2 regions of the Stenotrophomonas nitritireducens genome follow, and region 2 is predicted to be linked to the other one. Evidence: predicted binding sites of a transcription regulator. Region 2 holds the regulator's gene; the other holds the start of a gene.
The links. The regulator FliA, encoded in region 2, starts transcription of late flagellar genes. The targets are predictions, from matches to a motif close to TAAAGTTTNNCNNNCNNNGGCCGATAA.
Positions count from the first base shown of each region.

Region 1: a site for FliA is predicted at 8,317-8,343, ahead of BCV67_RS19025 (chemotaxis protein). Genes of this name have one in related genera too.

Region 1 is NZ_CP016756.1:4,459,534-4,474,834, reverse strand. It holds gene BCV67_RS19060 (bifunctional diguanylate cyclase/phosphodiesterase) at 1-2,237, opposite strand, end outside; partial or broken gene BCV67_RS19055 (ATP-binding protein) at 2,629-3,609, shown strand; gene BCV67_RS19050 (EAL domain-containing protein) at 3,630-5,366, shown strand; gene BCV67_RS19045 (sensor histidine kinase) at 5,585-6,805, opposite strand; gene BCV67_RS19040 (flagella protein) at 6,892-7,230, opposite strand; gene flgM (flagellar biosynthesis anti-sigma factor FlgM) at 7,227-7,529, opposite strand; gene flgA (flagellar basal body P-ring formation chaperone FlgA) at 7,592-8,236, opposite strand; gene BCV67_RS19025 (chemotaxis protein) at 8,351-9,301, shown strand; gene flgB (flagellar basal body rod protein FlgB) at 9,582-9,986, shown strand; gene flgC (flagellar basal body rod protein FlgC) at 9,998-10,405, shown strand; gene BCV67_RS19010 (flagellar hook capping FlgD N-terminal domain-containing protein) at 10,432-11,106, shown strand; gene flgE (flagellar hook protein FlgE) at 11,138-12,358, shown strand; gene BCV67_RS19000 (flagellar basal body rod protein FlgF) at 12,531-13,280, shown strand; gene flgG (flagellar basal-body rod protein FlgG) at 13,581-14,366, shown strand; gene flgH (flagellar basal body L-ring protein FlgH) at 14,389-15,078, shown strand; gene BCV67_RS18985 (flagellar basal body P-ring protein FlgI) at 15,087-15,301, shown strand, end outside.
Region 2 is NZ_CP016756.1:4,264,528-4,279,828, forward strand. It holds gene BCV67_RS18215 (ParA family protein) at 1-715, opposite strand, end outside; gene motD (flagellar motor protein MotD) at 715-1,662, opposite strand; gene BCV67_RS18225 (flagellar motor protein) at 1,666-2,406, opposite strand; gene BCV67_RS18230 (chemotaxis protein CheA) at 2,731-4,599, opposite strand; gene BCV67_RS18235 (protein phosphatase CheZ) at 4,603-5,223, opposite strand; gene cheY (chemotaxis response regulator CheY) at 5,223-5,615, opposite strand; gene BCV67_RS18245 (RNA polymerase sigma factor FliA) at 5,629-6,378, opposite strand; gene BCV67_RS18250 (MinD/ParA family ATP-binding protein) at 6,375-7,259, opposite strand; gene flhF (flagellar biosynthesis protein FlhF) at 7,246-9,042, opposite strand; gene flhA (flagellar biosynthesis protein FlhA) at 9,197-11,305, opposite strand; gene flhB (flagellar biosynthesis protein FlhB) at 11,302-12,432, opposite strand; gene BCV67_RS18270 (putative bifunctional diguanylate cyclase/phosphodiesterase) at 12,620-14,740, opposite strand; gene fliR (flagellar biosynthetic protein FliR) at 14,912-15,301, opposite strand, start outside.

The DNA of each region.
Region 1 (15,301 bases), 200 kb from region 2:
CGATCAAACTGCAGGCCGGCCTGTTGCCAGACCACTGCCTGGCGGCAGACCTCGCGCAGCACCCAGTCACCGATATGGATGATCTCGCCACATTTCTCGGCGATGGGGATGAATTCGGCAGGGTTGCACACGCCGATCCGGCCGCTGTTCCAACGCAGCAAGGCCTCGATTGACGGAACCGGGTCGCCGTTGGCATGCACCAGTGGCTGGTAGACCAGACTGAACTCGTCGCGCTCGACCGCGCCATGCAGCGCATGCTCGATCTCGACCCGGCGCTGTGTGCGCGCCAGCGCATCCTGGCTGTAATACTGGTAAGTATTGCGCCCCGCTTCCTTGGCTGCGTGCATTGCCGCATCCGCGGCGCGCAGCAGGCTGTCGAAGTCGTTGCGGCCCTCGTCCAGCAGGGCGATGCCGACGCTGGCACCGACCTTCAAGGTTGCATCCTCGCGGTACAGCGGCTCGGCCAACGATGCGATCAGCTTGCGCGCCACATGCCCTGCGTCCTCCGGTTCCACCAGATTACGCAGGATCACGATGAACTCATCGCCATTGAAACGGGCGAACAGATCGGCATTACGCAGGTTCTGGTGCAGGCGTGCTGCCGCCGCTTTCAACAGCATGTCGCCGGTGGCGTGGCCAAACGTGTCATTGATGGTTTTGAAGCCGTCCAGGTCAATGAACAGCATCGCCAGCACCGCGCCGCGTTCGCGGGCTTCGATGATGGCCTCCGCACCCTGCTCGCGCAGCAGCATGCGGTTGGGTAGGCCGGTCAGCAGATCGTAGTGGGCCAGCAGTTCCAGCCGCTCGTCGGCCTCGCGCTCGCGGGTGATGTCGCGGAACAGCACCACATAACGTTCTGGCAGGCCTTCACGTTGATCCAGCTCGATCAATACCTGCACCCAGACGCGCTGCCCCGAGGGACGGTAGAAACATAGGTCCAATTGTTCCGGCAGGCCACCTGTGGCGATGCGCAGCAGCGCAGCCTCGAAGAGGTCACGCGAATCCGGGGTGTACAGGTCCAGCGCCTGGTCAAGCGTGACCGGCGCCTTGCGCAACCCGTGGATGCGATAGCACTCCTCGGTCCACTGCATCGCCCGCGTGTCCACTTCGATCTCGCAGCCGCCAATGCGGCCCAGCGCCGAGACCCGGTTGAGCAGCTCGGTGCGCCAGCGGATCAAGGCATCGGTGCGGCGCTGGTTGCTGATGTTCTGCACCTGGCCCAGCACCCGCTGCAACACGCCCGCGCTGTCGTAATCGAGTTCCACCCAGATGCGCAGCTGCTGCTGGGTTACCGGGTCGCGGCCCCAGGTCAGGTCGAAACTGCCACCGGCGGCATCATCGAGCAGGCGCCGCCAGCTGCCGAACAGGTGCCGGCGCGCGTCATTGGTTAGCGTGCGCAGCCATTGGCGGCCAGTGGGCAGGCTGACATCGCCCCAGCCGATGGATGCGGCAAATTCTTCGGACCACTGCACACGACCGCGCTGTGGCTCCCACACCCAACTGCCCATGCCTGCCACGCGCTGTGCCCGCTGCAACAAGGCCTGTTGCGAGCGCAACTCGTCTTCCAGCGCTTTCTGCTGCTGGATGTCGGTATAAGTGCCCACCATGCGCAGGGGCTGGCCGTCGCCGGCGCGGGCGATGACCTGGCCACGATCGAGTACCCAGTGCCAGCTGCCGTCAGCTTGACGCAGGCGGAACTGGCAGGCGAACGGGACCTGTGGATCGTGCAGGTGGGTGGCGATGGCCTGGCGCAACTGCAGCTGGTCTTCCGGATGGACCTCATCCAGCAGCCCCATACCCGCAGGTACGGGCGAGCTGGCATGGATTGGGGTGGTGCGCACGATCGCATCGCTGACGATGTCCCAATCCCACAGACTGTGGCCCGCCGATTCCATTGCGATGGCCCAGCGCGCATTGCGCGCCTCGGTATCGCTGGCCACGGAGTACAGATAGCCCAACGGCTCGGTCGACGGCGATTGCACCGCGCTCAGCCAACCTTCCAGCCGGCGCCCTTCACCGGGCAGCGGGCATGCCACCGCATCCTGGTGGGTGAGCTGCTGGCGTGCGCAGGCCAACTGCTGGCAATAACGTGACAGGCGTTCGGGCAGGCCCAGATTACGGGCCATGGCATTGGCAGCCAAAGGCTGCCCATCCGTGTCCAGCAGCACGACAGCTGCGTTCAACGGGTGACGAAGCAGGCTAGCAATGACGCCGCGATCCACGCGATCTATCTCCATGCCCGACAAACCGGGGACTCATTCGATAACGGCACCGCGTCGGCAGAATTGAGCACTTCGTCGCGCGCTTTGTGCACAAGCCGCTAAGATGGCGTCGACGCTCGTCCCAAATCCTCAGTCAATCATGCAAGCCGATCCGGCCCCCGCTGCTTCCGCGCCCGTGCCTGCACCGCTCCCGCCGCGCCGTGCCGGCCTGTTCTGGCTGCTTGGTCTGGCCATGCTGCTGGCACTGGCCACGGTGGGTGTGCTGTTGGGCGGCGCCGTTTCCGTCGAACGGCAATCGCAAACAGTGATCTTCATCACGCTCGCACTTTGTCTGGCATTGGCGATGCTGGGCTGGCGGTTGTGGTCGATGAACGCGTGGCATGGCGTGGCCCATGGGATGCCGCGCGAATTTGAACAGCTTGCGGCCGTTTTGCCCGATGGCGTGATGGTGGCCGACGGCAACACGGTTCTTTATGCCAACCCCGCTGCCAGCAGCATCCTGGGCATAGGCGATGGTCACACCGACACTGCCGCACAGCTGCTGACAAATCTGAGCGCCCACACGCCCCCCGCGAACAACGGCGAGTTGCCCGTGCAACTGTGCCGGACCGGCGGCGAGCCGTTCCATGCCGTGGTCATCACCCAGCAGCTCCACCACGCAGGCCGCGCCTGCCAGCTGTTCGTGATCCGCGACCTCAGCGAGCTGGAGCATGGCCGCGCCGCACTGGCCGCCAGCAATGGCGAACTGCAGGCCATGGCCGGGCGCCTGTTCTCGTTGCAGGAAGACGAGCGCCGCTCGATTTCCCGTGACCTGCACGACGACATCGGCCAGGCCATCACCGCAATGAAGCTGGCCGCCTGCGCGGCCCGCGATGAAGACAACACGCCACGCCGGCAGGATGACATCGACCAGATCATCGAGCTGGCCGACACCACCGTGATCAAGCTGCGCAACCTGTCGATGCTGCTGCGTCCACCCCAGCTCGACGCTCTGGGCCTGGAAGCAGCGCTGCGCTGGCAGGCCGGCCTGCTGTTCCGTTCCACCGACGTGGAACTGCTGCTGGACGTGAGCGCCTTGCCGCGACGGCCCAGCAACGAAGTGGAACAGGCCTGTTTCCGTATTGCCCAGGAAAGCCTGACCAACGCGCTGCGGCACGCCTGTGCAAGCCAGGTATCGCTGTCGCTGCATGACAGCAGCCAGGGCGACCTGCACCTGCAGGTGGTGGACGATGGCGAAGGCTTTGATCCGGCCGGCCCGCGTGGGCTGGGCATGATCGTGATGCGCGAACGTGCACAGAGCGCCGGCGGCAGCCTGCATATTGAAACCGCACCGGGTGCAGGCACCCGGATCGATCTGCGCCTACCCTATGCGGTAAGCACACCGTGATGCCCCAAGGAACCCGCCCGATGTGGACTGCCAGCCCTGCCTCTGCCGGTGACCGCGCCGACGCGCGACCGGCCCGCCTCGGCGCCGGCAACCCGGAACTGGCTGTGCTGGTGGAAGCGGCCAACCGCAGTGGCACCTCGATGATGCTGCTGCACCTGGACATCGACCACTTCGCCTCGGTCAACGAGAACATGAGCGCCGAGGTCGGCGACCAGGCCCTGGTATTGATTGCCGAGCGCCTGCGCGGCTTCATCGGCGACCGTGGCAGGCTGTGGCGCCACGGCAGCGACGAGTTCCTGATAGCCGTACCGCGCACCAGCCAGACCCCGTCACCGGAAGATTTCGCCGAGCAGGTGCGCCAGCAGATCGAGCTGCCGCTGTCGGTACTGCCCTACACCCTGTTCCTGACCGCCAAGATCGGCGTGGGCCTGTGCCCTGAGCATTCCAATACCGCCACCGGCGTGCTGGATCTGGCGGAAGATGCGCTGCACCAGGCTGGCCGCGAAGGCGGCAACGCGGTGCATGTGCACGTGCTGCACAAGCCCAGCAGCGCGCACAGCGAAAGCATCATCTCGCGCCAACTGGTGGATGCCATCGACAACGGCGAGCTGCGCCTGCGCTACCAGCCGCTGGTCAGCGCCCGCGATGGCCATGTGATGGGCATGGAAGCGCTGCTGCGCTGGCAGTCCCCTACCCTCGGCATGTTGGTGCCCGAGCGCTTCATGCGCACCGCCGAGCGCCTGGGCATCATCGTGCAGATCGGCGCCTGGGTACTAGAAATGACCCTGCGCCAGGCCAAGGTGTGGCGTGACCAGGGCTTCGAAGACTTCAACGTTGCGGTCAATGTCTCGACCCTGCAGCTGCTGCGGCCGAACTTCTTCACCGAAGTGATGGCGCTGCTGCAGTCCATCGGCGTGCCGGCGCGCATGCTGACGCTGGAGATCAACGAAAGCGCGCTGACCAACAACGTCAACTTCGTGCATGAAACGCTGGCCAACCTGCGCAACGAAGGCATCAGCCTGTGCCTGGACAACTTCGGCACCGGCGACTCCAGCCTGAGCGCGCTGGTCCGCTACCCGGTGGACAAACTCAAGATCGATCGCAGCTTCATCAAGAGTGCGCCGGCCGCCAACCGTGAGGCGGCGATCAGCCGCGCCATCATCGCCATGGGCCACCAGCTCGGCATGACGGTCATTGCCAACGGCGTGGAATCGCAGGCGCAACTCGGCTTCCTGCGCCGCAATGACTGCGATGTGTTCCAGGGCTACCTATTTGGCGAACCGATGTCGACCGATGCCGCCGGCATGACCTTGCGTCGCCGCTACCTGCGCCCGGAGGCATTCGCCGAAACCCGGCCTGACCGCACCTTGCTGCTGCTCGATGACGAGGAAAACGTGCTGCGCTCGCTGGTGCGCCTGTTCCGCCGTGACGGCTACCGCATCCTGGCGGCGGGCAATGTGCGTGATGCATTCGACCTGCTGGCCATCAATGACGTGCAGGTGATCCTGTCCGATCAGCGCATGAGCGACATGAGTGGCACCGAGTTCCTGGGCCGGGTGAAGATGCTCTACCCGGACACCATCCGACTGGTGCTGTCCGGATATACCGACCTCAATACCGTCACCGACGCGATCAACCGCGGCGCCATCTACCGTTTCCTGACCAAGCCATGGAACGACGACGACCTGCGCGAACATATCCGCCAGGCCTTCCGTACCCATGATGAAAAACAGGGTGTGGGTGCTTCACAGGCATAAAGCAGCATCCGGCCAGTATTTGTGGGAGCGGCGTAAGCCGCGAAGCCGCTGATGCTGCAGGTGTGGGAGCGGCGTAAGCCGCGAAGCCAGTGATGCTGCAGTCCGCAAATTCCGGTACAGCAGCAGAACCGCCCAAAGGGCCTTTGAAATTGCAGACGCCGTATCCACGGACACGGCGCCAGCTTCGCGGCTGACGACGCTCCCACAAGGCTGGAGGCTTATTTGGGCTGCCGGGTTGGCAGCACGATGCGGAAGCAGGAGCCTTCGCCGACCGTGCTTTCCAGGTCGATGCGGCCGTGATGCTTGTTGATGATGCCGTAGGAGATCGACAGGCCCAGCCCGGTGCCGCTGCCCACCGGCTTGGTGGTGAAAAACGGATCGAAGATACGCTGGCGCAATTCCGGCGAAATACCTGAGCCGTTGTCCTTGAACTCGACCCAGACTTCATCGCCGCTGACACCGGTGCTGACCACGATATTGCCGCGATCGGCGATTGCATGGCCGGCATTGAGCAGCAGGTTCATATAGACCTGGTTCAACTCCGACGGAAGGCATTCGATCATCGGCAACTCGCCGTAACGGCGCTCCAGCGTGACCTTGTACTTGAGCTCGTTCCAGATGATGTTAATGGTCGATTCCAGACCGGCATGCAGGTCGACCAGCTTCCATGACTCGTCACGCCCGGAATACGAGAAATCCTTCAGATCGCGCACGATGCGGGTAACCCGCTCGATGCCTTCGCGTGATTCGGCCATCAGCTGCGGCAGGTCGCGGCTGATGAAATCGATGTCCAGGCGGTCGCGGATATCGTCGATCTCAGGGATCAACGCCTTCGGATCGGGCGCGCGCAAGGCGCGCTCATAGGCTTCGATCACGGTGAACAGGCTGCGCAGATACTCCTGCAGGCTGCCCAGGTTGGAGTGGACGTAGCCGATGGGATTGTTGATTTCGTGCGCCACGCCGGCGGCAAGCTGACCGATGGAGGCCATCTTCTCCGACTGCAGCAGCTTTTCCTGGGTGCCGTTCAAGCGCAGGTAGGCCTGCCGCAATTCGGCATGGCGCTGCTGCAGCTCGCGCTCGTAATCCTCCGGGCCGTTCACATGCTGGAACAGGGCCAGAAAAGCCTCTTCACCCGCGCTGCTGTGTTGATGCAGATGCAGGGTGATAAGCCGTTCGCCGACCGGCAGGCTGCCGATCCAGCTACCGGTCTCGCGTGCCTGCGACAGCGCGAACGGCGGCAGCAGGGCTTCCAACTGGTGGCCAAGGCCCAGGCTGCCGGCAGCGTCAACGCCGAACAGCTCGCGCACGAGCCCGTTGGCGACGCTGACCTCGAATTTACCGTTGAATATCAACATGCCCTGCTGGACCCGTTCGCCCAGCGCCCGCAACGTGGCGGATGAGGGGGTGGACGTGAGAATGGAGCTGTCGATCTGGGTCACGGCGGCCGATACAACGTGGGAACGGACCGCCACTATAGCCGGATGCGTGCATCCGAACGCGGCACGGGTGCCGCGTTTTCCATCGATCAGGCAATGGCCAGCGGCCGCCGCGCATGCACCGTCTGGGCCTGGCCCTTGGCATCGTACGAAGGGGCGTTCTCGCTGCGGCCAAGCTGGCGCAGCGCCCAGTTGACCTCGCGACGCCGGCGCGCCAGCAATACCCCGTTGGCATGGTTGCGTTCGGCCAGCTCTTTCAGCCGCTCGGCCTGGTGCAGCGGCGGCTGCCGCTCCAGCTCGCGCAGGGCATCCAGCTTCCTGCCGGTGGCAGCCACCAGCGCTGGCACGTCGTGCTCGGCCAAGGCGCGCTGCTCGCGGTCCAACGCTTCACTCAAGCGCTGCAACGGGTCGCCCATGCTCAGGTTCATCCCTGCAACTGCTGGTCCAGGCCCAGCATGCGGGTGGCGATGGCATCCGGATTGATCTTGTAGCTGCCGTTTTCCAGCGCCTCACGCACCGCTTGCACGCGGGCCTGATCAACCGCCGGGGCAGCACTGAGCTCACGCTGCACGGCCTGCAACTGGGTAGCTTCGCCGGTCAGGCGCACGCTGTCGGCAGCCTCGACCGGCTTGGGCTTGGCGTCGCCTGCGGCGGCCACCTTGGTGTTGATCGCCACGCTGCGCAGCTGCGCTGCGGCTGCAATACCACCGTCGATTTTCTGGCTCATGTGATGGAGTCCTGATTCGGTTCAAAAACGATAACGGCAGTGCCGGGCGGATCTTTAGCGATTTATCGACTTACAAGCACATCCCCGTCCGGGGTGGCGGTACCTTGCATTACCCGGCGTGAAGACAGGTTCTCGACCGAGACCCGCTCGCCCTCGCCTGCGTCGCCCAGCGCCCGCCCGGCCATGCGGACTTCCACCCCGCCCCGGCGTGAAACCAGCGCCACATTATCGCCTCGGCGGACGGTACGCGGCGCCACCAGATCAGTCGCAGAGAGCAGGCTGCCGGCACTCAGGGCGCGCCGCGCCACCCGCCCCACCGCGGCCTCCGGCTTGAGCAGTACCGCGCCGGACAGCCGCGCGGTGTCGCGCGTGACACTGCTTATATCGGCAGCACCCAGCACTTCTCCAGCCGCCACGCCGCGGGCCAACACCAGCACCTGCTGCTCCCGGCGCACCTTGACCGGGACGAACAGCCGCCAGCCCCCGGCCTGCGGGCAAGCCACCTCCACCGTGGTGTTGGCCGTGGCCTTGGCCTGCAACGGCTGCGCGCAGGCCGGCATGCGCAGGTTGGCATCCACCTGCGCCTCGCCGCTCTCGCCGGCACCCAGCGTGGCCAATGCGGCCGCACGAATCGACTCCACGGGCTGGAAGGCCGAGGCCCAGGCCGACAAAGGCAGCAACAGGCAGAGGGTAAGGAGTAAGCGCATCAGCGGCAGCCACCCGGTCCATGAAAAGGTTCGCGGGAGTTGTTGCAAGTGCCGTGCCATTGCCACTGGCCACCAACGCTCAAGTTGTCGCCCCCTGCCGCCGATACAGCATCCATGTCACAAGACCTGCTCAACCGAATTGACCAGCGCACCCGGCTGGCCGGCCATAACCGCCTTGCTCTGCTGCTGTTCCGCCTGGGCGGCCGTCAGCTTTTTGGCGTGAACGTCTTCAAGGTGCAGGAAGTGCTGCGCCGCCCTGCGCTGTTCCAGGTGCCGGGACTGCCCAGCCAGTTTGCCGGCGTGGCCGATGTGCGCGGGCGCTCGGTGCCGGTGCTGGACCTTGGCTTGGCCATCGGCCACCCCGAGCGCGAGCCCGAGGCCGATACCGCGCCCGGCTACCTAGTGGTGACCGAGTTCAACCGCTCGGTGCAGGGTTTTCTGGTCAGCGGGGTTGAGCGCATCGTCAATATCGCAGTGGAAGACATTCATCCACCGCCGGAACTGGGCGCCGAATCGACATACCTGACCGCCGTTACCCGCTTCCAGGGCGAGTTGATCCAGGTGATCGACGTCGAAAGCGTGCTGGCCGATATCGCCCAGGTCCGCAGTGAAGCGGTGCTGGATCCCTCCATGGCGCTACCCGCCGACGCCCCGCCGATGCAGGTACTGGTGGTGGATGACTCACGCGTGGCGCGGCAGCAGATCCGCAGCGTGCTGGATCAGCTGGGCGTCACCGCCACCCTGCTTTCCGATGGCAAGCAGGCGCTGGAGCACCTGCTGCAGATCCACGCGGCGGGAGAAAATCCGGCCGAACGCTACGCCATGGTCATCTCCGACATCGAGATGCCGGCCATGGACGGCTATACCCTGACGACGGAAATCCGCCGCCACCCGGGGTTGGCCGGCCTTTACGTGCTGCTGCACACCTCACTGTCGGGCGTATTCAACAACGCCATGGTGGAACGGGTGGGCGCCAATGCCTTCGTGGCCAAGTACAGCCCGCACGAGCTGGCCGATTTCGTGCTGCAGCGGCTGCGGCATGTTGCTGAGACGCAGTACGCCTAAGGTTGATTTGAGCTGGGGTTTGTTTGATGCGGGGACCTTGTGGGTCTTTGCGGCAAGCCCCTGCCGAGCATGGCTCGGCACTACGCCACTGCTCCCTCCCTTTGGCCGTAGGCCAAGGGGAGGGTTGGGGAGGGGTTGGCTCTCTGCGGGCTGATGGACTGCCGGCTTCGCGGCTTACGCCGCTCCTACAACGGTCACAGCCCGGCCTACCCCCGGCATCCCCTTCGGTTCTGGCACAGGTTTTGCAGCTTCCCCGGCAACGTTCCGTGGGAGCTTCCACATGGCCAACCTGTTTTCCGACTACCTAGGCATCCACGCGCAGGCGATGCCGTTGCGCGAGCAGCGCATGAAGCTGATCGCCAGCAATCTGAGCAATGCCGACACGCCGGGTTACAAGGCCCGCGACCTGGATTTTGACGCCGCCCTGCGCAATGCACAGGGTGCCAGCAGCGGCAATGGCCTGCTCAACACCACTGCCGAGCAGCACTACGCCATCGGCGGCAGCGCCGGGCTGAATCCGTTCCAGATACTGCGCGAGGGTGCGCAGCCCAGCCTGGACGGCAATACCGTTGATCCGGACACCGAACGCGCCGCCTATGGCCGCGCCGCGCTGGAATACCGCGCTTCGCTGAGCTTCGTCGAGTCAAAGGTGAAGACCATGCTCACCGCGATCACCGGTCAATAAGGAAACGCGCCATGAGCAACCTCCCCATCTTCGATATTGCCGGTTCCGCCTTGCAGGCGCAGTCGGTGCGCATGAGCACCATCGCCTCCAACCTGTCCAACGCCGATTCCATCGCCGGTTCGCCGCAGGCGGTCTACAAGCCGTTGGAGCCGATCTTCCAGGCCGTCACCAGCCGTACCGATCCGAATCTTACCGGCGTGCAGGTCAAGGAGATAGCGCAGAGTGACGCGCCGCCGATCAAACGTTACGAACCCAATCATCCGCTGGCCGATGGCGAGGGCTACGTGTATTCGCCCGACGTCGATCCGGTGGCGCAGATGGTCAACCTCATCTCCACTTCGCGCAATTACCAGGCCGGTGTGGAAATGCTCAGCACGGCCAAAGAGCTTGCCTTGGCCACGCTGACCATGGGCCGCTGAGCCCCCTCCCCCAGGAATCTGCCGATATGAGCACCAGCGTCAACTCCGATCTCTACAGCTCGCTCGGGCTTACTGCCCCGAACAGCGCCACAAAAACCAAGGACAAAAGCGCGCTTGATCAGGCCGACTTCCTGAAGCTGATGACCACCCAGCTGCAGCACCAGGACCCGACCAAACCAATGGACAACAGCCAGATGGTCGCGCAGATGGCGCAGCTGTCCACCGTGCAGGGCATCACCGATCTGAACACCTCGGTGAAGGGCTTCCAGCAGTCCATGGCCAGCGATCAGGTGCTGCGTGGTGCGGCCCTGGTGGGCCACGAAGTGATGGTGCCTTCAACCAAGGTCGCGCTGGAAGCCGAAGGCGGCGCCAGCGGCACTGTCGCGGCACCCTCCGCCGGCTTCGTCACCGTCGACATCACCGACGCCAACGGCCTGAAGGTCAATCAGCTGAGCGTGCCGGCCGACGCCGCGGGCGAGGTCGCCTTCCAGTGGGATGGCACCAACGCCGATGGCAAACGCCTGCCCGCGGGCAGCTATACCGTCACCGCAACCCATACCGACAGCGCCGGCGCACAGAGCAAGCTCAACACCTATGTGCAGGCAGAAGTGGAAAGCGTGACGGTGGGAACCGACGGCCTGTACCTGAATCTCAAGGGGCTGGGCACTGCCCCGCTCGACTACGTGCTCCGCGTCAGCTGAGCCCCCTCTTCGATTTCCCAGGAGTATCGCCATGGGCTTCAACGTCTCACTGTCAGGCATCAATGCGGCCAACGCTGACCTGAATGTCACCGCCAACAACATCGCCAACGTCAACACCACCGGCTTCAAGGAATCGCGCGCCGAGTTCGCCGATCTGTTCAATGCCACCAGCTATGGCCTGTCGCGTAACGCGATTGGTTCCGGCGCGCGGCTGAGCAATGTGGCGCAGCAGTTCTCGCAGGGCAACATCAACCAGACCGGGCGCAGCCTGGATCTGGCCGTGGCCGGCGAAGGCTTCTTCACCATGAACATGAACGGTTCGCGCGTGTATTCGCGTGCCGGCAACTTCCAGACCGACAACAACGGTTATGTGGTGAACCCGCAGGGCGCACGCCTGCAGGTGTTCGCCCCCAGCGCCGACGGCACCCGCTTCGACGGCCAGCTGACCGATCTGCAGTTGCTTACCACCGACAGCCCGCCCAAGCAGAGCACGCTGGTCAACATGGCCTTCACCCTGCCGGGCAACGCGCCCGAGCCGACGGTGGCGCCGTTCGATCCCACCGACTCCAACACCTACAACCACTCCACCGGTGGCATCACCGTGTACGACTCGTTGGGTGTCAGCCACACCCAGACTTCGTACTTCGTGAAGACGGCCAATGCCAACGAATGGGAAGTACGTAACTACATCGACGGCCAGCCAGCCGGCGGCCCTTCGACGCTGCAGTTCTCCAACGCCGGTGCCTTGACCAACCCGGCAAACGGCGACATCACCCTGGCGCCGTTCACCCCGAGCACCGGCGCTGGCGTGGTCAACCTGACCTTGAACGTTGCAGGTGCCACCCAGTACGGCGAAAAGTTCGCGATGCGCGACACCCGCCAGGATGGCTACGCCGCCGGCAAACTCAATGAGATCAGCATTTCCGAGGAAGGCGTGGTGTATGCGCGTTATTCCAATGGCGATGACAAACCGCTGGGCCAGGTGGCATTGACCACCTTCAACAACCCACAGGGTTTGCAGAACCACGGTAACAATCTGTGGGTTGAGACCTTCTCATCCGGCAACCCGCGTACCGGCGCACCGGACACCTCGGATCTTGGCCAGATCCAGGCCGGCTCGCTGGAAGCATCAACGGTGGATCTGACCGAGCAGCTGGTCAACATGATCGTGGCCCAGCGTAATTTCCAGGCCAATTCGCAGATGGTGTCCACCCAGGACCAGATCACCCAGACCATCATCAACATCAGGTAAGCCAGTCGGGCGCGACGGTGCATGGCTGGCCAGTGACCAGCCCTCCAACCGATCGCGCCCCGGTTTATGCACGACACTGCACCGACGTCGCGCGCCCGCAGGTGCCGCGCGGCGGGTTGCTCCGCCCCGCTCCCTGCGCTTCAACCCCTCTTCACTTCCGAACCCACGCCTTATGGACAAAGCCCTCTACGTTGCCATGACCGGCGCCCGTGCCTCGCTGCAGGCGCAGGCCACCGTGTCGCACAACCTGGCCAATTCGGATACCCCGGGCTTCAAGGAAGCACTGGCCAATACGGAAGCCTTCCGCATCCAGGGCCCGGGCTATCCGTCACGCGTGGATGCGTTACACGTGGATGCCGGCTTCAACCGCCGCGTCGGCGCCCAGCAGATCACCGGCAATGCATTGGACCTTTCCCTGCAGCCGGGCAGCTGGCTGGCGGTGCAATCCAGCGACGGCAGCGAGGCCTATACCCGCAGCGGCGCCTTGTCGCTGACGCCGAACGGGCAACTGCTCACCGCCGAAGGCAATGCCGTACTCGATGACAACGGCAATCCGATCGCGGTACCACCGCACCAGGCGATGGAGATCGGCCACGATGGCACCTTGTCGATCATCCCGCTGGGCGAAGGTCCGCAGACGATGGCGATGATTGGCCGCCTGCGCGTGGTCGATGCACCCAACGAGCAACTGGAGCGCCGGCTTGATGGCTTGATGCGCAATACCGATCCCCAGCAGCCTTTCGCGCAGCGCCAAGGCAAGGCACTGGACAGCGGCATGCTCGAATCCAGCAACGTCGACGCAGCCGGCGCGCTGGTGCAGATGATCCAGCTGCAGCGCCAGTTCGAAATGCAGGTGAAGGTCATCAAGCATGGCGACGAGAACGCACGCAGCGCCAACAGCCTGCTGCGCCTGAACGGCTGATAGAACCACCCGTCGCGCGTACATAGCGCGCGCCTGCACGACTGCGCGGCGCGCGATGCAACACACAGCGGTGCGTTCCCCGCTGCCAGCATCCTCACTTCGGTTCCTCCCTTTCCCGTGCCCGCCCTGTTCAGCCCAGGCCGATGCAGTCGTGTCCGGCGTCATGAGTTTGGCGCCACTCGCACGTCACCAAGGCAGCCCGCGAACACCGCCGATATTTCGACACCACTTTTGGCACGGCCCATGCATTGACACAGGCAAGGGCCAACCGGCCGGCATCAGTTACCAAGGAATCGCATCATGAATCAGGCATTGTGGGTCGCCAAGACCGGCTTGGATGCACAGCAGACACGCATGTCGGTTGTCTCCAACAACCTGGCCAACACCAATACCACCGGATTCAAGCGCGACCGCGCCAGCTTCGAGGATCTGTTGTATCAGCAGGTGCGTCAGCCAGGCGGTTCGTCCTCGGCACAGACGCAGTTGCCGACCGGCCTGCAGCTGGGTACCGGTGTGCGCGTGGTTGCCACCTCCAAGCATTTTGAACAGGGCAGCCAGCAACAGACCGGTCGCGCCCTGGATGTGATGGCCAACGGCCGCGGCTTCTTTGAAGTGATGATGCCCGACGGCAGCTCCGCCTATACCCGCGACGGCAGTTTCCAGATTAATGCCCAGGGCGAACTGGTAACCAACAGCGGCTATCCGGTGCAGCCTGGCATCCAGATCCCGGAAGGCGCGCAGTCGATGACCATCGGTACCGACGGCACCATCAGCGTGAAGATGGCCGGCGAAGCCGCCTCGGTGGAAATCGGTTCGTTGACGCTCACTGATTTCATCAACCCGGCCGGCCTGCAAGCCAAGGGCGAAAACCTGTACCTGGAAACCACCGCATCAGGCCCCGCGCAGAACGGCACGCCCGGCCTCAACGGCCTGGGCACCGTGGTGCAGGGCGCGCTGGAAGGCAGCAACGTCAACGTGGTCGAAGAACTGGTATCGATGATCGAAACCCAGCGCGCCTACGAAATGAACGCCAAGGCCATTTCCACCACCGACTCGATGCTCGGCTACCTCAACAACAACGTCTGATTGGTCGCCAAGGGATACCGTCATGAGCAGCACCCCACTCCTGCGCCAACTTTCCATCGCCCTGTGCGCTGCCTTGATCGGCGGCTGCACGCTGGCTGGCGACGTGCGCCCCTACGCGCCGATGGCACCAGTCCAGCCCATCGTGGTGCAGGCCGCAGCACCCACCGCCGGTGCGATCTACGCGGCGGGCCCGGGCTTGAATCTGTACGGCGACAGGCGCGCGCGTGACGTCGGTGACCTGTTGACGATCACCTTGGTCGAAAACACCATGGCCACCACCACCGCCAGCACCGCGATCAGCAAGAAGTCCAACGTCGATGTCGGTACGCCGACACTGTTCGGCGCACCGGTCACGCTGGGCGGCAAGGACATCCTTGGCGCCTCGGCCGCAGCTGAGCGCGACTTTGCCGGCAAGGGCAACAGCGCGCAGAGCAATCGCCTGCAGGGCAGCGTGACCGTCACCGTGATCCAGCGCCTGCCCAACGGCAACCTGGTTGTGCAGGGTCAGAAGAACCTGCGCTTGAACCAAGGCGATGAGCTGGTGCAGATCCAGGGCGTGGTACGCGCGGCGGATATCGCTCCGGACAACACCATTTCCTCCAGCAGGGTTGCCGATGCGCGTATCGCCTATGGCGGTCGCGGCGCGGTAGCCCAGTCCAATGCAATGGGCTGGCTGGGCCGTTTCTTCAACTCCGCGCTTGCGCTGTTCTGAGCACCGTGATGAACACTTTTTCCTGCATGCGCAATCTCGCCCTGGCAGTACTGGCACTGGCCACTGCCCTGCCCGCCCACGCCGAGCGGATCAAGGACCTGGCCCAGGTCGGCGGCGTGCGTGGCAATGCGCTGGTCGGTTACGGCCTGGTCGTCGGCCTGGATGGCAGCGGCGACCGCACCAGCCAGGCACCTTTCACCGTGCAGAGCCTGAAGAACCTGCT
Region 2 (15,301 bases):
CCATGCCACGCCCGGGGTAATCATCGCCAAGCAGCGGTACGGTCAAGGCGGTGGGATTGCAGATGCGGGTGTCGATTGGAATCGCATCTTCCCAGACGCGCTCCCCGTGCCGGTCCTGCATCAGCTTGAGGGTTTCGTTGCCGGCGCGGGTGCGGCGGTCGAACAGGGTCGGCAGCACCGAGATCGGCAGGGCGCGCTTGCGCGAGCGCTCCACCATCTCGCCGGTGCGGACCATGCCGTCCAGGCCGTGCAGGGCCAGTGGCTCGGCCTGGGTTGGAATGATCAGGCGATCGGCTGCCGCCAATGCATTGATCATCAGCAGGCCCAGCGTCGGCGCGCAGTCGAGCAGGATGTAGTCGTGTTGTTCGCCGTGTCGCTGCAGCGCCTGCTGCAGGGCCAGGCCCAGGCCCGGCTGGTTGGCGCTGCGCCTTTCCAGCGTGGCCAGCGAGGCCTGCGCGCAGAGATAGTCCAGGCCGGGGATGTCGCTGTGCCGGGCCAGTGCGCTGATTTCATGCGGTGGTGCGGCGAACAGCTCCTGCACGCCCTGCGGCACCGGCTCGATGGGCACGCCGAAGGCGCGGGTCAAGGAGGAATGGGGGTCCAGGTCGATCAGCAGCACCTTGTGGCCGCGCGCGGCCAGGCCGCGCCCCAGCGACAGGGTGGTGGTGGTTTTGCCGACGCCGCCTTTTTGGTTGGCAATGGCCCAGATGCGCATCAGTGGACTCCTTCAATGACCGCCGGTACTGCGCTGCGGACGGCCGCTGCGGCGGGTGCGCCGCCACTGTCGTCACCGCCGCTGGTACTGGCTGTTGTGTTGCCGGCGGCAGGCAGATCGGCTGCTGCTGCCGAATCGGCGAGGATGATCACCATCACCCGCCGGTTGCGGTTGCGCCCTTCGGGCGCGTCGTTGCTGTCGCGGGGGCGGAACTGGCCGTAGCCGACCATGGCCAGCCGTTGCGGCTGCACGCCGTGGTCGGCGAACAGGTGCACCACGCTGGCCGCGCGTGCCGCCGACAGTTCCCAATTGGACGGGAACTGCGCGGTCGCGATCGGCAGGTTGTCGGTATGGCCTTCCACGCGGACGCCGTTGGGGGCATCGAGCAGAACATCGGCCAGTGTGCCCAGGGTCGTGCGGGCGCTCGCATCCAGTGCCGCCGAGCCGGTGCCGAACAGGATGTCGCTGTTGATCTCGACCTCGATCCACAACTCGGTGCGGCGCACGCTGATGACGCCCTGCTTGACCAGCGGTGCCAAGGATTTGCTGAGCCGGTCGGCGATCTGGTTGAGCTGGCGCTCGGCGCGCTGCAGCTGGTCCTGGTTGTGCGCCGAGACCGGCATGCGCATATGCGAGGCCATCGATGGCAGCTGGGTGGGGTCTGCGAGCGCGCCGCCGGTCATGCTGGGCGCGCGGATCACCGAAGGCGAATCGAAGCCGCCACCCTGCACCTGCTGGTTGCCGACCTGGACCTGGCTGATGGTGCGCGGAGCGCCACCGAAGGCAGTGGTCAGGGCATCGGCCATCACCCGGTACTTGCCTTCGTTCAAGGACGAAATGGCGTACATCACCACGAAAAACGCAAGCAGCAGCGTCATCAGGTCGGCATAGGGAATGGCCCATGCTTCGTGGTTGGCGTGCTCTTCGTGGTGCCTGCGACGGGCCATGGTTCAGTTCACGAAGCCGGCCAGGCTGTTTTCGATATTGCGCGGGTTCTCGCCCTGGGCAATGGCGATCAGGCCTTCGATGATCATTTCGCGTTCGCGGCAGCTGCTGGCAATCACGCCCTTGAGCTTGGCCGACACCGGCAGGAACAGCAGGTTGGCCGAGGCGATGCCGTAGATGGTGGCGGTGAATGCGGCAGCGATGCCGTGGCCGAGCTTGCTCGGATCGGCGAGGTTCTTCATCACCGCGATCAGGCCGAGCACGGCGCCGATGATGCCCAGGGTAGGGGCGTAGATGCCCATGCCTTCGAACACCTTGGTGGCGGCCAGATCCTGTTGTTCCTGGCTGCCCAGTTCGATTTCGAGCATGTGCCGGATGGTGTCCGGCTCAACGCCGTCAACCACCAGTTGCAGGCCCTTGCGGATGAACGGGTCGTCCTGCAGCTCAACCTGCGGCTCCAGGCCAAGCAGGCCCTGGCGGCGGGCGATGTTGCTCCAGTCCACGATCTGCTGCACCAGCGCGCGGGGGTCGCTGGCCGGCGGGCGGATCACCCAGCGCACGATCTTGAAGGCGTGTTTGAACACCGCCGGCGAGGTGTGCAGCAGGATGGCCGCCAGGGTGCCGATGATCACAATCACGAACGCAGCCGGTGACCACAGCGAGGACAGGCCGGCGCCTTTGAGGATGCTGCCACCCACCAGCGAGGCGAGGGCGAGGAAAAGTCCAATGATGCTGAGTCGGTCCATGGTGCGTATATCGGCCTGGTTGGAGCGGTCTTGAATCGGGGGCTTTGCTTGAGCCCCTCTCCCGCACGCGGGAGAGGGGTTGGGGTGAGGGCGGTGTTGGAGCAGTCTTGAATCGGCGAGGCTTTGCTTAAGCCCCTCTCCTGCGGCAGCGGGAGAGGGGTTGGGGTGAGGGCAGCTTCAAGCTTTAGAAACTAAAAGCGCCCCTCACCCGCCCCGTCTTCGCGGGGCGCCCTCTCCCGCAGGCGGGAGAGGGGACAGTCGGGATCGTGGCCCCAGTTGGATTGCGAGATTGCAGGGGTTGCGGACGGCTTGCGTCTGCATCGCTCACCCTTGCCCCCCGCGCAGCCCATCCACGTCCAGGATCAAGGCCATGCGGCCGTCACCGATCAGGGTGGCGCCGGCATAGCCGTTGAGTCCGCGCAGCGCGCGTGGCAGCGGTTTGATCACCACTTCCTCGCGGCCACGTACCTGGTCCACCACCAGCCCGAAACGGGCCTCGCCCATCTGCAGCACGACGATGGTGAGCAGCGTCGAAGGTGCCGGGCTGACCCCCAGCCACTGGCGCAGGTCCAGCAATGCCAGGGTGTGGGATTTGCGGTCCAGCACGGCGCGGCCGTCGAACCAGCCCAATGAGGTGGCCGGCGCATGCAGCACTTCCATTACCCGGGCCAGCGGCAGGGCGTAGACATCCTCGCCGGCCTGCACCAGCAGGGTGGGCAGGATCGCCAGGGTCAGCGGCACGCGGATCAGGAAGCGACTGCCACGGCCCAGTTCCGATTGGATCTGGATCTGGCCGCTGAGTTCGCGGATGCGTGACTGCACCACGTCCATGCCGACGCCACGGCCGGAGATGTCGGTGACTTCCTGCTTGGTCGAAAAACCGGGCAGGAACACCAGGTGCAGGCATTCTTCGCTGGTCAGGCGGGCGGCGGCTTCGGGATCGATCAGGCCCTTGTCGCGGGCCTTGGCGCGCAGGCGCTCCGGATCGATGCCGGCGCCATCGTCCTGTACTTCGATACTGACGTAGTCGCCTTCCTGCTGTGCGGACAGGCGCACCCGGCCCATCCGGGGCTTGCCCTGTGCTTCGCGCAGCTCAGGCGATTCCACGCCATGGTCGATGGCATTGCGCACCAGGTGCACCAGCGGGTCGGCCAGCGCTTCGACCAGGTTGCGGTCCAGCTCGGTATCGGCGCCGATCAATTCCAGGTCGACCTCTTTCTGCAGCGAGCGGGCGACATCGCGGGCGACCTTCGGAAAGCGCGAGAACACCTTGCCGACCGGTTGCATGCGGGTACGCATGACCGCCGACTGCAGGCGTGCGGTGGCGATATCCAGGGTGGACACAGCGCGGTCCAGTTCCTCGTCCTTCAGGCGGGTGCGCAGGGTCTTTAGCCGATTGCGCGCCAGCACCAGCTCGCCGATCAGGTTGACGATGGCGTCCAGGCGTTTGGTGTCGACGCGTACGGTGTGCTCGGGCTCGGCGGCTTTGGCAGCTGCTGGTTTGGCGGCCGCCGCAGCAGGGCGAGCCGGGACAGCAGCGCGCGGTGGCGCTGCTATCGGCGCGGGCGCGGGGGTTACAGCAGGCGCGGCCTGCAAGGCGACGGCGCCAGGTGCGGCACCGCCGTGAAGCTTGTCGAGCAGTGCTTCAAATTCGTCTTCGTCGATCAGCCCGTCGTCGGCCTTGGCCGTGATGGGCTGGGCGCCGGGCGTGCCGCTGCCATGCAGTTCATTGAGCAACGCTTCGAATTCGTCTTCGCTGATCAGCTCGCTGTCGCTGGCTGCGGCGGCAACCGGGGCGGCTGCCACCACCGGCGCGTTGCCGACATCGAACTGTGCGATCAGCGCGGCCGGTGCATGCTCCGGATCGGTGCCGGAGGACACCGCATCGAGCATGGCCTGCAGCCAGTCCAGCGATTGCTGGGCGGCATCGAAATGATGCGCCAGCAGTTCGGCCTTGCCGGCGCGGGCCATGCCCAGGGTTTCCTCGGCGGCGTGGCACAGCTCCACCATCGGATGGATCGCCAGAAAACCGGCGCCACCTTTGAGTGTGTGGAAGCCGCGGAACACGGCGTTGAGCTGCTCGCTATCGTGGGGCGCCTGTTCCAGCGTCACCAGCTGCTCGCCGAGGCGATCCAGGATCTCCTGCGCTTCGAGGATGAAGTCGGCGGCGATGTCGTCGGCAAAAGCACTCATGGCTTACAGCCCCAGGTCCGAGAGCAGGTCGTCGGCATCGACCTGCGAGACGGCATGGCGGTCCAGACCGTTGACGGCTGGGCCGGCCAAGCCCTGGTTGCGGGCGTCTTCTTCCGGGGGCGGCAGACCGAGCGCACCAAAACCTTCATGCACGCGGCGGACGATGCCGACCACGCGACGGATGATCTGCCCGGTCAGGTCCTGGTAGCTCTGGGTCAGTGCTACCTCGGTGAGGTTGTGGCGGATGCGTTCGAGGATTTCGCCCTGATCGGCATTGAGCCCGTCGGCACGCAGGCGTTCGGTCAGCGCACGGCATTCCTCGGCCAGGTCCAGGGTGCGGTGGGTGGCCTGCTCGGTCATTTCCACCACGTGGTCCAGGCGCGCGCAGGCGTCGTCCAGCTCGCCGGCTTCACTGGGCACGCTGGGCAGTTCGCCCAGTGCCTGGCCCAACTCGCGCGCAAGCCGGCCCAGGCCGGACATCATCGGCTGGGTGCGCAAGGCGGCCAGCGCGTCGATTTCCCGGCGCCAGCCGGGCTCGTCACCGCTTTCCAGTGCGGCAAGTGCGTCCTGCAGGCGTTGCACCAGGGCCGATTTGTCGTTCAGGGCTTCCCCGAGGCCGTCCATCAGGCGCTCGCTGCCAGGCGTTCGAAAATCTTGCCGAGCTTTTCTTCCAGCGTCTGTGCGGTGAACGGTTTGATGATGTAGCCGTTCACGCCGCTCTGTGCGGCCTCGATGATCTGCTCGCGCTTGGCTTCAGCGGTGACCATCAATACCGGCAGGGTCTTGAGCTTGGCGTCGTTGCGGATCGCCTTGAGCAGCTCGATGCCGGTCATCACCGGCATGTTCCAGTCGGTGACCACGAAATCGAAGGACTGGCTCTGCAGCAGCGACAGCGCGGCATGCCCGTCCTCGGCTTCGGCGGTATTGGTGAAGCCCAGGTCGCCGAGCAGGTTCTTGACGATGCGACGCATCGTCGAGAAGTCGTCAACGATCAGGATGCGCATGTTCTTGTTCAAAAGACTTTCCTCTTCATGGTTCCTCGAGGCCGGCGTCGGCCGCCTCGAAAATCTTCAGCCGCCCGCGCAGGCGCAGCATGGCTTGGCCGTGGATCTGACAGACGCGGGATTCGCTTACGCCCAATACCGCGCCGATTTCCTTCAGGTTCAATTCCTGCTCGTAGTACAGCGACAGCACCAGCTGTTCGCGCTCGGGCAGCTGGCCGATGGCCTTGCCCAGCTCGGCACCGAACTGGCTGCGCTCCAACACCTGCTGCGGATTGGGGCCGCCTGTGGTCGGGGTATCCAGTTCGCCCTGGTCTTCGATGCGCGACTCCAGGCTCAGCACCTGGCCGCGCGAGGCGTCTTCGACCAGCCGCATGTAATCAGGCAGCGGCAGCTCCATTGCTTCAGCCACTTCGCTGGCGCTGGCCGAACGACCGGTGCTCTGCTCCAGGCGGCGGATGGTGGCAGCAGCGTCACGGGCACGGCGGTGCACCGAGCGCGGCACCCAGTCGCCACGGCGGATCTCATCGATCATCGAGCCGCGGATGCGGATCGAGGCATAGGTTTCGAACGAGGCGCCCTGTTCGGCGTCGTAGCTGCGCGAGGCTTCGATCAGGCCCATCATGCCGGCCTGGATCAGGTCGTCGACCTCGACGCTGGCCGGCAGGCGCGCGGCCAGGTGGTGGGCGATGCGGCGGACCAGGTCGGCGTGGCGGGCGATGCAGTCGTTGGCCGCGCTGCGCTGGACCTCCCGGTATTGGGCGGCTGCATTGTTCATGCCTTCACCTTCTGCTGGATGATGCGTTCCAGGAAGAACTCAACGCCGCCGCGCGGGGCGGTTGGGGCTTGCCAGCGCGCGGTGCGACGGGCGATTTCGTTGATGGCCAGCGAGGCTGGCGCGGAAGGGTAGAGCTTGACCACCGGCTGCTGGCGCTGCACCGACAGCCGCAGCCAGTCGTCCTGTGGCACGCAGCCCAGGTAGTTCAGCGAGACATCGATCAGGAATTTCTCGCAGACCCGCACCAGCTTTTCGTACAGGGCGCGGCCTTCGTTCGGGTCGCGGACCATGTTGGCCACGACCTGGATGCGGTCCACGCCGCGCTCGCGCGAGAGCACCTTGATCAGTGCGTAGGCGTCGGTGATGGAGGCCGGCTCGTCACAGACCACCACCACGGTGTCCTGCGCGGCCTGGCAGAACGTCAACACGCTGTCGGTGATGCCGGCGGCGGTGTCGATGATCATCACGTCGAGGTCGCGCTCGAGCTCGGAGAACACATTGACCAGGCCGACATGCTCGGCCGGCTGAAGTTCAGCCATGTGCCGGCGGCCGGACGCGGCCGGCACCACCAGCACGCCGTTCGGGCCTTCGATGATGACTTCTTCCAGCGTCGCGCGCCCGGCGACCAGGTCGGCCAGGGTGTGCTTGGGCTGCAGGCCCAGGACCACGTCGATGTTGGCCAGGCCCAGGTCGGCGTCCAGCAGCAGCGTACGTTTGCCCATGCCCGCCAGTGCCACGGCCAGATTGGCCGAGACATTGGTTTTGCCCACACCGCCCTTGCCGCCGGTCACCGCGATGGTGCGTACCGGGCCGGCCGGTTCGTGTCGGGTCGCCGACAGCGGGAAGGTGTTGGTCAGCTTGGCGTACTCACGCGACTGCATTGTTCAACTCCGGGTTGCAGGGCATATCGGCCGCGCGGCGCAAATCTTCAAGGCGAAGTACGAGATTTGCGGCAGAGGCCCGATAAAGGTCTTCCGGGACGTCCTGGCCGTCGGTCACCCAGGTGATCGGCAGGCGGTGATCGACCGCCACCGACAGGGCCGAACCGAAGCGGCCGGTCTCGTCCAGCTTGGTCAGCACCACGCCCTGCGGATTGGCGGCGCTGAAGCGGCGCACCACTTCGTCCATGTCCTGGAAGGCGGTGTTGGCGGGCAGCACCAGCAGGGTGCGGATCTGGCCGGCGGCGCGCAGCCACTGCAGCTGGGCGGTGAGGGCGCGGTCGCGCTGGCCCAGGCCGGCGGTGTCGATCAGCACCAGCTTGTAGTCGGCCAGTTTCTGCAGCAGCTGGTTCAGATCGGTGCCGCTGTTGGCCTCGTGCACGGCGATGCCGAGCTGGCGGCCAAAGCCGTAGAGCTGCTCGCGGGCGCCGATGCGCTGGGTATCGGTGGTGACCAGGGCTACGTCGCGGGCGGCATGGGCTTCGGCAAAACGCGAGGCCAGCTTGGCGATGGTGGTGGTCTTGCCGGCGCCGGTGGGGCCAACCAGGGCGATGATGCCACCGGTTTCCATCGGGTCGACCGGGGCAATCGGCAGCTTCTTGGAAATCAGCCCCAGCATCAGGCCGCGGGCACGGCTGGGATCAATGTCGGCCGGAATCTGGGTGGCGACGTCGCGGGCGAGGCCGGCGTCGAAGCCGTACTCATCCATCAGGTCCAGCGCATTGGCGCGCACCGCGCTGCCACGCAGGCGTTCGTCGGTGAAGCGGTTCATCTCGCGCTCGATCAGGTGGCGCATGCCGGCCACTTCCTGGCGCAGCTGGCTGAGTTGTTCGTTGTCGCGGGCGGCCACGGCCGGACTGGTCGGCACGGGACTCAGTGCTGCAGTGGCAGCTGCCGCAACCGGCGCGCCAGGCTGCATGGTCGCATGCAGCGGCTGGGCGGGTTCCACCACGGTAACGGGAGCTGCCACTGGCGCAACGGCGGCGGCTGCAACCAGGGCATCGCTGGATGGGGCGTGCATCGCGGCCGCAGCCGGCAAGGCCGGTGCGGCGACGGGCGGCGCGCGGGTCGGCTCGGGCAGCGGCGGATCGATCACGAAGCGGGCACGCTCAACCGGTGCCGGCGGTGCGATGGTGACGGCGGCAATGGCGTCGGCAAAGCTGGCCTGCGCGGTGCTGGCTGCGACCGGTGCCGGCGCAAGCGGTGCGATGGCGGCGCCGCTGCCGGCAGGACGGAATGCCGGCACCACCGGCAGTTCGTCGGCGCTGGCCGGCTGGGTGGCAAACAGGCTCTGTGCGACGGCTGGCTGGCGCGGTGCGGCCGGTTCAACCTCAGCCGAGCGCAGCAGGCCGGCGAAGCGGCTGCCCGGTGCCAGGTCAACGCTGCTGTCGATGGAGCGGCCGGTAGCGCCCACCGCCGAGCGCGCCAGTGCGGCGACGGCCGAGGTGGTGGCGGTGACCGGTTCCGGCTCCGGCGTCTTGCGGCGGGTCATCGCGGCCATGATGGCTTCGGCGGCACTGCGCGGCTTGGCCGGTGCCGGCGGGGCCGGGCGGGTCGCTTCCAATGCCTGCTGTACCGCGGTTTCGTCGTAGTGTGCGGCCGCCACGATCTCGACACCTTCCTCGATCCGTCGATTGGACAGGATCACGGCATCGGGACCGTGTTCTTTGCGCACGAGGTTCATGGCGGTGCGCATGTCAGCGGCGACGAAACGTTTGATCTTCATGCTTTGGTACCGGGAGTGGGGTTGCGGTGAAGGAGGGGCGTTGGCGATGTCATACATGGCGTGGCGGGCTCCTTCTTGCGGAATGGGTGCGGGCTGCAGCTGGTGTCTGGTTTCCGTCGCCGGCTGGGCGGCCGGCGTCGGTTTTCGGCGTGCCTCAGCTGATCGTGCCGACCAGCTTCAGGCGTTTGTCTTCCGGCACTTCGCTGTAGGCCAGGACCGACAGCGAGGGAACGCTGTGGCGGACCAGGCGCGCCAGCGCGGCGCGGACCGGGGCCGGTACCAGCACAACCGCAGGCTCGTTGCGGGCCTCCTGCTTGCCGACACATTCGGCAAGACTCTGGTGGAGGCGTTCGGCGAGACCGGGTTCCAGTGCGGCACCATTGCCTTGTGTTGACTCCTGCAAGACCCGTTCCAATTGCGGGTTGAGGGTGAACACCGGCAGCTCCGGCGAGGAGCCGGCGATTTCCTGCACGATGAAGCGGCCCAGGGTGTTGCGTACTGCGGCGGTGAGCGCGGCCGGATCCTGAGTGACTGGTGCGGCTTCGACCAGCGCCTCGGCGATCTTGCGCAGCTGGCGGATCGGGATGCGTTCGACCAGCAGGTTCTGCAGCACGCGCGCCACGGTGGACAGCGGCAATGCCTTGGGCGAGAGGTCTTCGGCCAGCTTGGGCGCGCTCTTGGCCAGGGTGGCCAGCAGCTGCTGCACTTCCTCGTGGCCCAGCAGTTCCGGCGCGTGCTCGCGGATCAGGTGCGACAGATGGGTGGCCACAACCGTAGCCGGGTCGACCACGGTGTAACCCAGCGATTCGGCGTGGGCGCGCTGGTGCGGCTGGATCCAGGTGGCATCCAGGCCGAACGCCGGGTCCTTGCCGGCGATGCCGTCAAGCTTGCCCATGGCGCTGCCCGGGTCCAGTGCGAGCTCGCGATCCGGGTGGATGTCAGCGGTACTGACCGGCACGCCATGGATCAGCAGGCGGTAATGGGTGGCCGGCAGTTCCAGGTTGTCGCGGATATGCACCGGCGGGATCAGGAAGCCCATGTCCTGGGTGAGCTTGCGGCGCACGCCCTTGATCCGCGCCATCAGTTCGCCGCCTTGGGTCTTGTCCACCAGCGGAATCAGCCGGTAACCGACTTCCAGGCCCAACGGGTCCACCGGCCGCAGTTCGTCCCAGGTCAGTTCGGCGGTCGGGGCCGGTTGCGGCTGGCCCAGTGCGTTCATGCCGCCTTCGGTGGCCGCAGTGGCGCTGGCTGCCGCGTTGGCAGCAGCGCTGGTTTCACGTTTCCACAGTTTCCAGGCAATGAAGCCCAGAATCACTGCCAGGCTGAGGAAGGCAAGGTTGGGCATGCCCGGCACCAGGCCGACCAGGCCGATGATGCCGGCGGTGATGGCAAGTGCGCGGTACTGGCCGAACACCTGGCCCATCATCGCCTCGCTCATATCCTGCGAGCGCGAGGCACGGGTGACCAGCATGGCCACGGCGCTGGAGACCAGCAGGGCCGGCAGCTGCGCCACCAGACCGTCACCGATCGACAGCAGCGTATACGTGGCGGCAGCGTCACCGAAGGCCATGTCATGCTGCAGCACGCCCACGGCCAGGCCGCCGAGCATGTTGATGAAAAGAATCAGGATGCCGGCGATGGCATCGCCACGGATGAACTTGCTGGCGCCGTCCATCGCGCCGTAGAAGTCGGCTTCCTCGCGCACTTCTTCGCGGCGCAGCTTGGCTTCTTCACGCGTCAGCAAACCGGCGTTGAGGTCGGCGTCGATCGCCATCTGCTTGCCGGGCATGGCGTCCAGGATGAAACGCGCGGTCACTTCCGACACGCGCCCGGCACCCTTGGTGATGACCACGAAGTTGATGATGGTCAGGATGGCGAACACCACGATGCCGACCGCATAGTTGCCACCGATCACGAACTCGCCGAACGCGGCGATCACCTTGCCGGCGGCGTCATGCCCGTTCTGGCCGTTGAGCAGGATCACCCGGGTCGAGGCCACGTTCAGCGCCAGCCGCAGCATCGTGGTGACCAGCAACACGATCGGGAAGATGGTGAAATCCAGTGGCCGCCGCACATACACCACGGCCAGCAGCACCAGCATCGAGATGGCGATGTTGAGGGTGAACAGCGCGTCCAGCACCGGCGCGGCCAGGGGCACCACCACCATTGCCAGCAGTGCCAGCACGATCAACGGCGCGCCCAGCCCGTGGCGCAGCATGTCCAGTGCGCGGCGTGCGGAGAAGCCGGAAGTCTGGCTGCTCATCGGGCGTCTCCCTTGCCGAATTCATCGATATCGATGGACGCCATCTGCGGCATCGGGCCGGTGCGCCATTGGCGCAGCTGGTAGACATAGGACAGGACAAGGGCAACAGCCGAATACAGTCTCACGGGGATTTCCTTGCCAAGTTGGCTTTCCCGATACAAGGCCCGTGCCAAAGGCGGTGCCGAGACGATGGCGACCTTGTTGCCGTCGGCCACCTGGCGGATGCGCAGGGCCATTTCATCGACACCGCGGGCGACCACCGTGGGGGCGTTCATGCGCCCGCTCTCGTACTTGAGGGCAACCGCATAGTGTGTGGGGTTGACCAGGACCACGTCGGCGGTAGGCACGGCCTCGTTCATCCGGCGCTGCGACAGCTGCATCTGCATCTGCCGGATGCGGCCCTTGACCTCGGGGCTGCCCTCGCTTTCCTTCATCTCGCGGCGCAGCTCTTCGCGGGTCATCTTCAGCTTCCGCAGCCAGTTCCACTTCTGGTACGGCGCATCGATGGCGGCCAGCAGCGCCATGGCGCCGGCGGTGGCCAGCAGGAGCTTGAGGGTGAAACCCAGGCCGCGGCCGATGGCGCTTTCCAGCGGCAGATGCAGTAGCCCGCGCAGGGCATCCACACCGTGCCAGATGCACAGGCCGGCGGCAGTGCCCACAAAGACCACGCGCAGCAGCGATTTGACCAGCTCGGCCAAGGCCTCGGGGCCGACCAGGCGCTTGATCCCGCTCATCGGGTTCATGCGGTTGAAGTCCGGCATCATCGCCTTGCTGGAAAACCGCAGCCCCCCCATCAGCACCGGGGCGATGAAACCGGCGGCCAGGCACACGAGCAGCAACGGAGTAAAGGCCAGCATCAGCTGCAGCAGCATCCAGCCGGCGTGGCCGAACAGGGCGTTCGGGGTGTCCAGCAGGCCGGGTTCGGGCGAAAGCGCGGCCTTCATCCATTGCCGTGCCGAACCGCCCATGGAGTCAGACATCGCATACAGCGCCAGCACCGCGGCGACGAAGACAGCAGCGGTGGCCAGCTCGCGTGAACGCGGGATGTTGCCTTGCTCGCGGGCTTCGCGCAGGCGTTTTTCGGTGGGGAGTTCGGTTTTTTCCCCGGCCTGTTCGTTTTCTGACATTGCCTGGCATGGAAGAAGGGTTCTTCCAGGGCCGTGCAAAAATCATTCCAAACCAGGGTTTGGGTAGTGCCGAGCCATGCTCGGCAAGGGGCTTTGCCGATAAAGCCCTTGCCGAGCATGGCTCGGCACTACAGATTGGGCTTTACCGGGAATGCCCCTGCCGAGCGTGGCTCGGCACTACGGGGCTCTACTCGGGGCTGGCCTGGAACGAGGCCAGCCGTGCTTCCATTGCCGCGTGCTGGACGTCGCCGCCGTGCAGGCGCATGAAATTCTCTGCGCTGACCGGGCGGCCCAACAGATAGCCCTGCAGATGGTCACAGCCCAGACGCTCCACGTAGGAGCGTTGGCCCTGGGTCTCGATGCCCTCGGCAACCACCTCCAGATTCAGCGCATGGCCCAACGCGACGATGGCCGAGACGATCACCACGTCCTCGTCGCTGTCCTCCAGCGACATCACGAAGGCCCGGCCGATCTTGATCTCGGTCGCCGGCAGTCGCTTCAGGTGCAACAGGCTGGACACGCCGGTGCCGAAATCATCGATCGAGATGCCCACTCCCAGCCCGGCGATGCCGCGCAGCACCGCAATGGTGTTTTCGGTATCGCGCATCACCGCGGTTTCGCTGATTTCCAGGATCAGCCGCGAAGGCTCCAGGTCGTTGCTATCCAACGCCGCCCGCACGTCCTCCAGCAACTTGGGCGAGCCCAGCTGCCGGCCGGACAGGTTGACCGATACCCGCCATTCGTTGTTGCCGGCATCCTGCCAACTGCGCATCTGCCGGCACGCCTCGCCCAGGACCCAGTTGCCGACGGTCTCCATCAGCTCGCTTTGCTCGGTAAGGCGGATGATGCGTTCGGCCGGAATATAGCCGTGTTCAGGGTGGCGCCAGCGGATCAACGCCTCGGCCCCGCTGATGCGGCCGCTGTGGGCATGCACGCGCGGCTGGTAGTGCAGTGACAGCTGCCCGGTACCCAGCGCCTTGCGCAGGTCGTCGAGCAGGCGCCGGTCCTGCTCGACGTTGTCGTTCATCCAGTCGGCGAACACGGCGTGGTTGTTGCGGCCGGATTGCCGGGAATAGGCCATGGCGGTTTCAGCCATGGCGATCAATTGCGCGGCGGTGTTGCCATGTTGCGGGTACCGGGCCAAACCCAGGCTGGCGGTGATGCGCAGGTCACGGCCGGTGGCCCGCACCGAGTTGACCGCCAGGATGATGCGCTCGGCCAGGGCATCATGTTCGTCCGGCTGCGCCAGGGGGCTGGCAATGACGAACTGGTCGCCACCCAGGCGGCCCACCAGGTCTTCGGCTGGCAGCAGTTGGCGCAGGCGCTCGCTGACGTCCACCAGCGCCGCATCGCCGGTCTGCGCGCCGAAGGTGCCATTGATCAGGCGGAAGCCGTCCAGGTCGACCACCATCACTGTGAATGCCGGCCTTTCCTGCAGCATCTGCTCGATGCGCTCATGTGCGAGCTGGCGGTTGGGCAGGCGGGTCAGTGAATCGTGCAGGCTGGCATGGAACAGTTCCTTGCGGGCATCGTCCAGCGAGGCCGACAGCATCGAGTTGCGCAGGTGCAGCAGCCGCGCCTGCATGCGCTGCTCGAACAGCGAGATGGTCAACACCACCGCCATCACGCCGACGGTCAGCAGCACCACGCAGGCCGCCAGCCATTCGGTGGGGACGCCGCCGCTGGAGGCCGCCGTGCAGACCGCGCCGGCCGGGAACCGCGCCGCCGCCATGCCGGTGTAATGCATGCCGACAATGGCCAGGCCCATCACCGCGGCCGCAACCAGCCGCTGTGGCAAGGGATGCTCGACGGTACGCAGGCGGAAGGCGATATACAGCGCGCTCCACGATGCGCCGACCGCGATGATCAGCGACAGCGCGAACCAGAGAGGGTCGTAGTCGATGTCCGGTGACATCTTCAGCGCCGACATGCCGACGTAGTGCATCCAGGCGATACCCAGACCCATCAGCAACGCGCCCAGCGCCAGCCGCATGTGCGGCAGGGTGGGCCGTGACACCAGCCACAGGGCGAAAATGGACGCCGCGACTGCCACCAGCAGCGATTCCAGGGTCAGCCACAGGTCGTAGCCCAACGGGATGGGTAGGCGGAAAGCGAGCATGCCGACGAAGTGCATCGACCATATCCCGGCGCCCATCGCCACGCCGCCGCCCAGCAGCCAACGGGCGGCCCCCCGCCGTGGTTGCGAGGCCGAGACCCGCGAGGCCATGTCCAGTGCCGTGAACGAGGCAAGGATGGCCACCAGGATGGACAACACGACAAACAACGGGTTGTAGCTGCCAACGAGCATCGAACCCTCTCCCTAAGATTGCCGTGCCGCGGTTGCGGCAGCGAGATGCCGTCACGGGTTCCGCATTCCCCTGCGGCGCCCGACTGTAAGCGGACTATCCACGGGTAGAAGGAAACCGGCAAGAGGGGGGTCAGGCAATGCGAAACCGAAAGCATTGAGCTGAGGAGGGCGTCACATTGTCACTTGCCGCGCCGTATCAAAGGCGGTGTTGAACAGACGTTGCACCGGCGGCCCCATTTCTCCTGCCAACAAGGTCAGCAGGGATAGCCCCAGCAGCAGTGCAATCGGCAGGCCCAGCTGCATGGGATTGAGTGCCGGGGCGGCACGCGCCAGCACGCCGAAGGCTAGGTTGATCGCCAGCATCGCCACCACCAGCGGCAGGGCCAGCGACAGCGCGCCACGGAAGATCTGCAGGGCCAGGGTCGGGGCCAGCGCCGCCACCGCATGCGGGTCGGGCAGGGCGGTGCCGATGGGCAGCGCCTTGTAGCTGTCCACCAGCAGCGAGATGAGTGCCAGATGCCCGTTGCTGGTGAAAAACAGCAGGCCGAACATCAGGTAGAA